3 regions of the Paenibacillus sp. UMB4589-SE434 genome follow, and region 2 is predicted to be linked to each of the others. Evidence: riboswitches for the same ligand, from Rfam matches in the RefSeq annotation. Region 2 holds a riboswitch; each other region holds the start of a gene.
The links. A riboswitch is a leader RNA that binds a small molecule or an ion and turns the genes downstream of it on or off. The one in region 2 is predicted to bind thiamine pyrophosphate.
Positions count from the first base shown of each region.

Region 1: another riboswitch for thiamine pyrophosphate. It lies ahead of QP775_RS11670 (ABC transporter substrate-binding protein); the one in region 2 lies ahead of QP775_RS05910 (thiamine phosphate synthase).
Region 3: another riboswitch for thiamine pyrophosphate. It lies ahead of thiC (phosphomethylpyrimidine synthase ThiC); the one in region 2 lies ahead of QP775_RS05910 (thiamine phosphate synthase).

Region 1 covers NZ_JASOYK010000002.1:329,987-333,274, reverse strand. Annotated here, with positions in the region: gene QP775_RS11670 (ABC transporter substrate-binding protein) at 97-1,146, opposite strand; TPP riboswitch at 1,514-1,626, opposite strand; gene QP775_RS11665 (DUF1722 domain-containing protein) at 1,781-2,257, shown strand; gene QP775_RS11660 (ZIP family metal transporter) at 2,364-3,101, shown strand; gene QP775_RS11655 (hypothetical protein) at 3,132-3,288, opposite strand, start outside.
Region 2 covers NZ_JASOYK010000001.1:1,472,688-1,475,975, forward strand. Annotated here, with positions in the region: gene thiO (glycine oxidase ThiO) at 1-727, opposite strand, end outside; gene QP775_RS05910 (thiamine phosphate synthase) at 771-1,385, opposite strand; TPP riboswitch at 1,623-1,728, opposite strand; gene QP775_RS05915 (hypothetical protein) at 1,824-2,795, opposite strand; gene QP775_RS05920 (hypothetical protein) at 2,782-3,288, opposite strand, start outside.
Region 3 covers NZ_JASOYK010000005.1:140,914-144,201, reverse strand. Annotated here, with positions in the region: gene QP775_RS18025 (IclR family transcriptional regulator) at 1-745, shown strand, start outside; TPP riboswitch at 843-956, shown strand; gene thiC (phosphomethylpyrimidine synthase ThiC) at 1,343-3,100, shown strand.

The sequences.
Region 1 (3,288 bases), on a different contig from region 2:
ACTCTCTCCTTTATATAAAGCATAAGGTCGCTATCATGCTGTTCTGTTCACCTGTTGATTTAGTAAGAAGGTAACTGTGTAAGTAATGATTCAGCCTTATGATGAAGCAGGCAAGAAGTCATTCGTATATGCTTTGTCAATATCAATGGTCTTCTCCATCAACTTGTTGTCTACTAACCAAGTCATATAATTATCCCATACTTCTCGCTTCTGCTCGCCCCAACGTGGTGCATCATCCTTATATTTAGGACTTAGCCACTTCTGGCTGGCCTGCACAAGCTCTTTGTTGAGATCAGGCACTGCCTTCAGCAGCAGGTCTGCTGCTTCCTCTGGTTTATCAATTGCAAATTGATATCCTTTAGATACAGCGCTCATAAACGATTTTACCAGCTCCGGATCTTCTTGAATCGTCTGCTCATTTGTAGCGATGACCGGTGTGTAGTAATCCAACTTGTCCGAGAATTGATTGACATAGATCATATCAATCGGCTCACCGCGCAGCTCTGCTTCAATCCCCGTCCATGCATAGAATATCCATGCAAAATCGATATCTTTCTTTACCGCTGTAAAATAATCTGCGTTTCCCATATTTACATTTTTGACTTTATCATAATCCGCTTTCTCTTGCTGCATGATTGAACGAATAACAGCTTCTTCAACAGGTGAACCCCAGCCGCCATAAGTTTTGCCTTCAAAGTCTAGGGGTGTTTTGATATTTTTAGCCTTTGGTGCTGCAAAGCCAGATGTATTATGTTGAATAATAGCTGCCAAGGATACAATCGGCACACCCTGAAGGCGAGCCTGCGTGATGTTCTCTTGAACTGTTACGCCAAATGGCACTTCTCCTGATGCAACCATGGCATCCGATCCGCCAGATCCCGGCGGAATGATCTCTACATTTAAGCCCGCTTCCTGAAAGAAGCCCTTTTCTTTCGCTACATACAAACCTGTATGGTTCGTATTGGGCGTCCAGTCCAATACCATCTTAATGCTGCGCAGCTCCTTAGGTGAAGATGCAGCATCTTTGCCAGAGGTGCCATGATCCGCACCGCTGCTGTTAGTTCCTGCGCCACAAGCGGCTAGCATAGTGGTCATCATCATAATCAATGCCAGTATGAGTCCGCGCTTACGCGATGTTTGTTGCATGTCGTAACCCTCCTAATGTCCTCTAGCTGATCCTATTTTGCCCTTTTAGGGCAGTATGCAGCATCACCGATTCATTGAACGATCAAACTTTCAACTGTCACAGGGTATAACAATAGCGCCGTATCATATAGCGTATACTAAAAAACGCCCCAATATATTGGGGCGTTACCAGCTGCGTCTATAAGGATGGCGATAACATAAAGCAGCTTACTCGTAGCTGCAGGCAACAAGCGATAAATATCTCTAAGGTTGATGGATTAAACTTGATCACTGCGTTCCCCATTCAGGAGAGCATGACCAAGAACCTCTTAGAAATGTAGCTTCGCTCATTACGCTGACAAGCTTCACAGTGCTTCACTGTTAGTCTATACACCATCATACGTCTTACCTACGCTGGCATTACCCAGATCAGGTGAAAGGGTCGGTATCTTGTGGGATACAATCTCAGCCGGCCTTATTCCAGCTCCCCTAGCGTCCTATTCAATTCAAGCGGTGATGACACGACTTTTCACACGTAATTATAGACCTGACGTGTCTGAAAGTCCAGCATAATCCATAATTGATTCTATATGCTACGATAAAAAGGACGAAGCTGCTTAATTACACACTCTTCATTGGACAGGAGGAAATACCGATGAATAAACATGACAATCCATCTCAACGCCACAAGCTATCAGACATACGTCGCAGCACCGAGCAGCTTTGGGCAGGAGTTAAATATGATATTATGGCACGTGGTTACCGATACTATAAAGAGATAACGACTCAATTTGGTCAAGCGGAGAGTCTGGCCGACTACGAACAAATTAGAGTGGCTCTTTCGGATATTCAGCACCGTATTCCTTACTCGCAAGCAGGACTGCGAACATCGATGCAACATATGTGGGGTTATGTCAGCAAGAAGGTATCGCAGGAGGAACGTGCTCATTATGAGGCTCTAACACAAGGTTGGCAGCATATCCCGTATCGTGAGGCTCATTATTCAGCTTCTTACTTACCTGAAGCCTTTCTACCTGTGGTGCAGTGGCTAGCCCTCATCGCAGATCAGTATAAGGTTTCTTATTTGCAAAATACGTTTAAGTATGGATTCCTTGGGCGCACATCACAATAAATATGCATACTCTATCGTAAACCAATGCAGGTCATGATTATAGGAGTTTAGATTATTTGTTTTGTCTCAATCATCAGACGGAGCAGACAGGAGGGCAACATCTACGATGAAAGACGTCTTGATTGGCAGTACAGTGTCAGCGCTGTCTACAGGTTTAGGGGCCGTGCCCATCTTATTTATGAGGAACATGACACACCGCTGGCGTGATATTCTGCTGGCATATACGGCTGGAATTATGACCTCAGCCTCCATGATGAGCCTTATACCAGAGGCATTGGCCCACTCAAATGTACTTGTCCTTGCCATTGGTATTATGCTCGGATGCTTTACGCTGCTCTTGCTGGAAAGAGGCATACCGCACCTTGATCTTGAGAATTCAGGAGTTGTCCGACGCTCTGTAAATATCGACAAACGCTCTTTCCTGATCATAGCGGCGATCACGATGCACAACCTGCCGGAAGGTCTTTCCGTAGGTGTAAGTTATGCCAGCAGCAATGATACGCTGGGGCCACTAATTGCCTTTTCCATCGGCTTACAAAATGCCCCCGAAGGCTTTCTTGTCGCTTTATTTCTAGTAAATCAACAAGTTGGCCGATTAAAGGCACTCTTAATTGCCACGCTGACTGGTGCGGTTGAGATTGTGACGGGTCTGATCGGTTATCTGCTGAGCACAATCGTTAATAACATGGTGCCATATGGCTTGTCCTTCGCTGCAGGAGCAATGATGTTTATCGTTTATAAGGAGCTCATTCCAGAAAGCCATGGCGATGGACACCAGCGCTCCGCCACCGTATCGTTTTTGCTTGGTCTGATCACGATGGTCGCCTTAATCGAGTGGATATGATTTATTCTCATCGCTGGCAGTGATGGGCAGCTATTTTACAGGACTTAACGTTGTATACTCCAGCCATTTATCAATGTGTATTTTTAGGAACACTTTCTTACTGCCTATTATGCCGTAAGGGATGAATCGATAGGTATCGTACACTCCAACGTTTCTTTTTAAGATGTCATCCTTTAAGATCACATTT
Region 2 (3,288 bases):
GGTGGAGAGGAAGACTAATTCCACATTTATCAGTTAACATATTGCTATCCAATCCTGAACAGATCAGCACATGATCGCTGTACCAGCTGCCGGATCCAGTACGAACTCCTTGGATACGCCCATTTTCAATTAAGAAGTCAACCACCTGTTCATGTTCATGGAACTGGACACCTAGTTTTTTACTGGCTGTGAACAAAGCTTCCATCAATTTTATAGGAGATAGATGGCCTTCTTTAGGTAGCATATACACCCCCTCAATGGCGGAGTCGTGATAATAAGGCAGAGCTTGAAGCATCGAATTATCGATCCACTCCACCCCATAATTAATTCCATTTGGATGTGATTCGACTGCTTTGTGAAGCTGAAGACCAATTGCTGTACAGTCACTTCCTTTCATCACAGGAACATGAATCCCTCTCAAACGCAGTTCAAGATCGACTTGCGATAGTTCCCACAACTGTTCACTCCACCCTGGGAATAGATCATGACTAGTACAAGCAAATTGCGCGAGTTCATCATGTTGGATACGCTCTGCAACAGGAGCCAGCATCCCTGCTGCAGCCCTAGAAGCTCCTTCTCCGATCCGGTCCTTCTCCAATACAGTTACTTTCAGTCCATTTAATGCTGCCTCATAAGCGATCGCACAACCAATTACTCCCCCTCCTACAACAATCAAATCAGCATGATTTATGCTCATGGTTGAAGCTGCAAGTACAGATGCTGGCATGTGTATCACTCCTTTCAATGGTCATCATGGAATCTATAGTTACTCAATGAACAAGAGAATGCATGGCGTCTCTATAACGCCGCACCATATTCAAAGGTGATGATGCTTCCCATATTGGTGACATGACAGCAACTCCAGATGCCCCTGCGTTTATCACGCTTGTAACTCGCTCCGGTGTAATTCCACCAATAGCAATAATAGGAATATCACTCTGTTGCCTGCATGATATTAATCCCGCAAGCCCACGACCAGCCAAACCTTGCTTGCATGTTGTCTCGTAAATATGTCCGTACATCGCATAATCAGCGCCGCCCTCCGCACAAGACATGATCTCTGCCGGACTATGAACAGATACCCCTACTGTCAGCTGCGGATATAGTGGTCTAATTGTATAGACAGGTAAGCTGTGATACGCTAAATGGACACCTCTCACACCACAGGAAGCGGCCACATCCGCACGGTCGTTCACAATCCACTTATGCATGGGGATACCCTCTAATCTCGCTGTTTCTAGAACATTCCACATTTGAATGGCACTCCATTTTTTCTGTCGCAGATGAACAGCATCTACCTCGTGAGCAAATAACTTCACGGTCTGAACGATGACCTTCGCAGACACACCTTCAGGAGTAACAATATGAAGCCATGGCACAATCACACTATTCTCACCTCTTCTTTTACCCAAGTGTCAACACATGAACTAACACAAAAAAACCACTCTCACGTAGAGAGTGGTTGAAGATTGGCCTCATTCAGGTTCCTACTCCCAATCCAATTGGAAGTAACGAACACCTAGTGAAATCAGGTAGTTATTAGTTTGCACTAATACACTTCGAACGGGATATTTATCCAACTAAATATCATTAATTCGGAGTGTCACCATGATTCACTTGAAGAATTCCAATCCACACTTCCCTACGCTGGCATGATCCAGATCAGGTGCTAAGGGTCCGAAGCTTACGCTTCATCTCAGCCGATATACGGCCCCCCTAGTGATGGATAACTATGACAATAATTTGATTGCTACGCTAGTTTATCACGAAACTTATATTTTGGAAAGAGACATGCCCTCGCATGTCGTGGTCACACGTGGCAGTTATGAACAATACTTTACGTAATAGCCTCGCTTCACAGCTTCTCTAGAATTAGACAGCACCTCTTCCACAACAAGTGGTTTACATTTCTCCGGAAGGGCTATCTTAATCCCATCCCGCACGGTTCCATATAATAAATCCTTTCTTATTAACCGCGCACCACCAATAGCATAATTGTTGTACTTATAAGCACCCATTGGAAGATCCTGTACGAAAGCCAGCACACCAACATCGTTTATAGAATTGTTCCATTCCTCTTCTGATATAGTAGGAAACGTAAAATTGTATGCCGTACCTATCCGTTTCGAATAATAATTATGCCTGTTTATTCGATAGGCAAGCTCGTCCTGCACCTTATTCACAATCGTCGTGCGCCGAACGGATTCAAATAGGGTTCCATCCCTTAACAGGGGTAACGCTGTATGCTGCATAAGCTCTCGCTGATAACCTTTAATCCATAACTTCAACTTCGGTAAGTACACCGTAACATAATCGTCTAATGTGAAAGCATAAACGTAACCGTTTTGATCGGTGTAGGTAAAGGGGATTTTAGGAAGCCATACATGTTTTAAATGTGATTTCCCCGTACTATCAACATATTCCTCCTCTGTCCAGATATCGAGTCCATCATAGTTCACAATAGCTATTGCCGGGATATAAGACATAAGCATATCTTGGCTAATTCGATCATCCACAATATTAATATTTATGAAAAGCGTTTCCAAGAACGCTCTTAATGCAGCTTCCTTATTAATTGAAATTAGCTTCGGTGATTCGTAACCCATTTGCTTATCGATGTCAGTTGGATTTGCGTGGAGGCTTGTCGCCGCATCATCGACGGCAGTGTCTAGAAAATAATTATACGACTGTACGGTACGTAAGTGCCGTAACTGCTCCTCGGCCTGTAAACGATTATTCCAAAACCACGGAAAACTGATGGCTACCATAAGGAGAGCGAGCTTAATAATCTTCATTTCGAACCATTCCTCCAACTGAGACGTCAATTCGCTTCCATTCAGCAAATGAGGACGTCAGCCACTCCAACATAACATCATCTGCTGTTTGTTGCCGGTTATGAACGATTACTTGTACATAATCGCCTATCTTCAGCAGGTATCGGCGAGTTAATGCTTCTTTCGGTTCCGTATTATTCGGAAATAACACCTCCATAATGCCTGCTGTATTTGTAATTTCGTGGCGTACAAGGAATTCCTCGTGAAAGGTGGCTGGCTCTAATGGATCATCGTAAATTGGATCATACTGCTTCGAAAAATGCTCCATGTTAATATCCATCATCATACCAAGCTGCGTAATCTCGTCCTGAAAATCTAACCACATTCGCGGTGTAATATAGCCCTTATCCCGGATTGCATCCGTAAATTCAGTCGTACTCTTAAACACATTTAAGTACTGAATATCCGCCTGCCTTGCGTACGACTCTTGCAATGGAAATATAAATAGGAGAAG
Region 3 (3,288 bases), on a different contig from region 2:
ACGCGGGGGAAAACAAACGGTACGCGCGGTTGAACGCGCGCTTGATATATTAATGTGCTTTGCTGGGGAGAAGGATTTAAGTTTGACCGAGATTGCGGCTCGGATCGAGCTAAATAAGAGTACTGTTCATCGGCTGCTGGCTACGTTAGAGGAACGCGGCTTTATTCTGCGGAATAACGATAAGTTCCGACTGGGCTATAGCATCTGGGAGCTTGCAGCGAATCTGACGGAACTGGACGATCCAGCACAATTGCTGCTGCCAGAGATGGAACGATTGCGTGAACAACTGGGTGAGACGGTGAGCCTCTACGTTCGCGATGGGAATAACCGCATTCGTATTCAGGCCGTTCAAAGCAAGCAAGCGATTCGCCGTGTAGCGACTGTGGGTGCCCGTCTACCGTTGTATGTTGGTGCATCCAGTAAGGTGTTGTTGGCCTTCGCGGAGTCTGCTGAACGAGAAGCAGCTGTACAAGAGTCGACATGGCCGGATTCAATTGACCGCGATTCGTATTTGCACCAACTGGAAGAGGTGAGGCAGATGGGTTATGCGCTTAGCATCGAGGAGCGAGAGCCGGGGGCTGCTGCTGTATCGGTGCCGATCTTTGATCGGAATCATAAACTGACGGCAGCGTTATCCGTGTCAGGGCCAGTCAGCCGTATGTCGGTTGAGACGATGCGTGAGTATGCCCCGCAATTGATGGAAGCGGCTCAGCGTATGCAAACAATGATGAGGGCTATGACATAAAGTGGCATAAACGACTTCGAATGTGCCTTGCCAAATGCTTTAATTTCGTGTATCTTAAGATAGATTAAATCGTTAATTATTTCCAACCAATTTAATCATGCGTTACTAGGGGAGCCCCGAGCGTGGGCTGAGACAAGATCGCAACGAAGATCTTAAACCCTTTGCACCTGATCTGGATTATACCAGCGTAGGGAAGTAATCGGCACTTGATATGGATGCAGCGAGACTTGTGTGACTTGTCACCGCTTGTTGTATCTTGAGGCAGTTCGTTGACGCCATTCAAGCCGGTTCCTTCGGGGATCGGCTTTTCTATTTGTGATGACGGTAATGGTGTATGCGTCTGTTCTCATTGTCTTGTGTCTCTTTCACCTCTGAAATGAACGGATTTAGGCAAGATAGATCAACGTCCAGTTCTCATTAGGGCTACATCTATACTACCGCTCCTTTCACTTTCCCTGCCGCTCCACTTGCAACGTGTTGCCCGGTGCAAGTACCTGCATAATCCTCAGAACTGCACAGTCCGCATGAACTTTCAATATGGTTTGGAAAGTACAAGGAGGACTCATAATGTCAAATGTATACAAAAATACTCCTCATATGGATGCAGACGCTCGAGAGTGGTGCGCTCCTTTTCCGAATAGCACTAAGGTGTATACGGAAGGGTCGCGAACAGACATTCAGGTGCCTGAGCGCGAGATTAGACTCGCGGACACTGAGACACCTGACGGCATAGAGACTAACGAGCCGCTGCGTGTTTATGACACAAGCGGTCCTTACACAGACCCACAGTATGCAGTGGACATTCGTAAGGGAATACCTGTTATCAAGCATGACTGGATTACGGAGCGTGGAGATGTTGAGGCGTATCAGGGACGGGATGTCCGTCCTGAGGACAACGGATTCCGGACAACGGATGCTGTAAGAATTGCAGGTGCTGAGATATTTCCGGCAGAACGTCATGTGCCGCTTAGAGCAAAATCGGGGAGCAATGTGACACAGCTTCACTATGCGCGCCGCGGAGTTGTAACACCTGAGATGGAATTTGCAGCTATTCGAGAAGGCCTGTCGCCGGAATTTGTACGTGCGGAGATTGCATCGGGACGTGCGATACTGCCAGCTAATATTAATCACCCTGAGTGCGAGCCGATGATGATCGGACGGCATTTTCATGTCAAAATTAACGCCAATATCGGCAACTCCGCTGTTGCGTCTTCGATCGAGGAAGAAGTAGAGAAGATGACATGGGCCATTCGCTGGGGAGCCGATACCATTATGGACTTATCGACAGGGAAAAATATTCATACGACCCGGGAGTGGATTATTCGCAACAGTCCGGTTCCGGTTGGAACGGTGCCGATTTATCAAGCGCTGGAGAAGGTTAACGGCAAGGCAGAGGATTTGTCGTGGGAAGTATTCCGCGATACTTTAATCGAGCAGGCGGAGCAAGGGGTGGACTACTTTACGATTCACGCTGGCGTGCTGCTGCGGTACATTCCGATGACGGCTAAGCGTATGACCGGCATCGTGTCGCGTGGCGGCTCGATTATGGCCGCGTGGTGCTTGGCGCATCACAAGGAGAACTTTCTATATACTCATTTTGATGACATCTGCCAGATTATGAAACAGTATGATGTTGCATTTTCGTTAGGAGATGGTCTTCGTCCAGGCAGCATTTATGACGCTAATGATGAAGCACAATTTGCTGAGTTGAAGACGTTGGGCGAGTTGACGGAGATCGCATGGCAGCACGATGTCCAGGTGATGATTGAAGGGCCTGGTCACGTGCCAATGAATAAGATTAAGGAGAATATGGACCTTCAGCTGGAAATATGCAAAGAGGCGCCGTTCTATACGCTTGGCCCATTAACGACTGATATTGCCCCGGGCTATGACCATATTACATCCGCGATCGGTGCGGCGATGATCGGCTGGTTTGGCACTTCGATGTTGTGTTATGTGACACCGAAGGAACATCTTGGCTTGCCAAATAAGAATGATGTGCGCGAAGGTGTCATTACATACAAAATTGCGGCGCATGCAGCAGACCTTGCAAAAGGGCATCCGCGAGCGCAGCGGCGTGACGATGCGTTGTCGAAGGCACGCTTCGAATTCCGATGGCGTGATCAATTTAACTTGTCGCTGGACCCAGAACGCGCCATAGAGTTCCACGACGAGACATTGCCTGCGGAAGGCGCCAAGAGTGCCCATTTCTGCTCCATGTGCGGGCCAAAGTTCTGCAGCATGCGGATCACGCAGGATATTCGACAGTATGCGAAGGAGAACGGGCTGGAAGATGCTGAAGCCATCGAAGCAGGGATGCGGGATAAAGCTGAAGAATATCGAGCGGCCAGATAACAATGTAGAGAATATTAGAACAGCTCCCTTCTTACATAAGGGGGCTGTTGTTGTAATGGAGAGAATGGACAACGTAAACGTTTTGATGGAACTTGGGGAGCTGTGATTTGAAAAACTTAACACGGCGCCAGTAAACGGCAATTTTACAATTTTCTCGTTTTAAAATAAAAATACTAAAAAATTGAGGA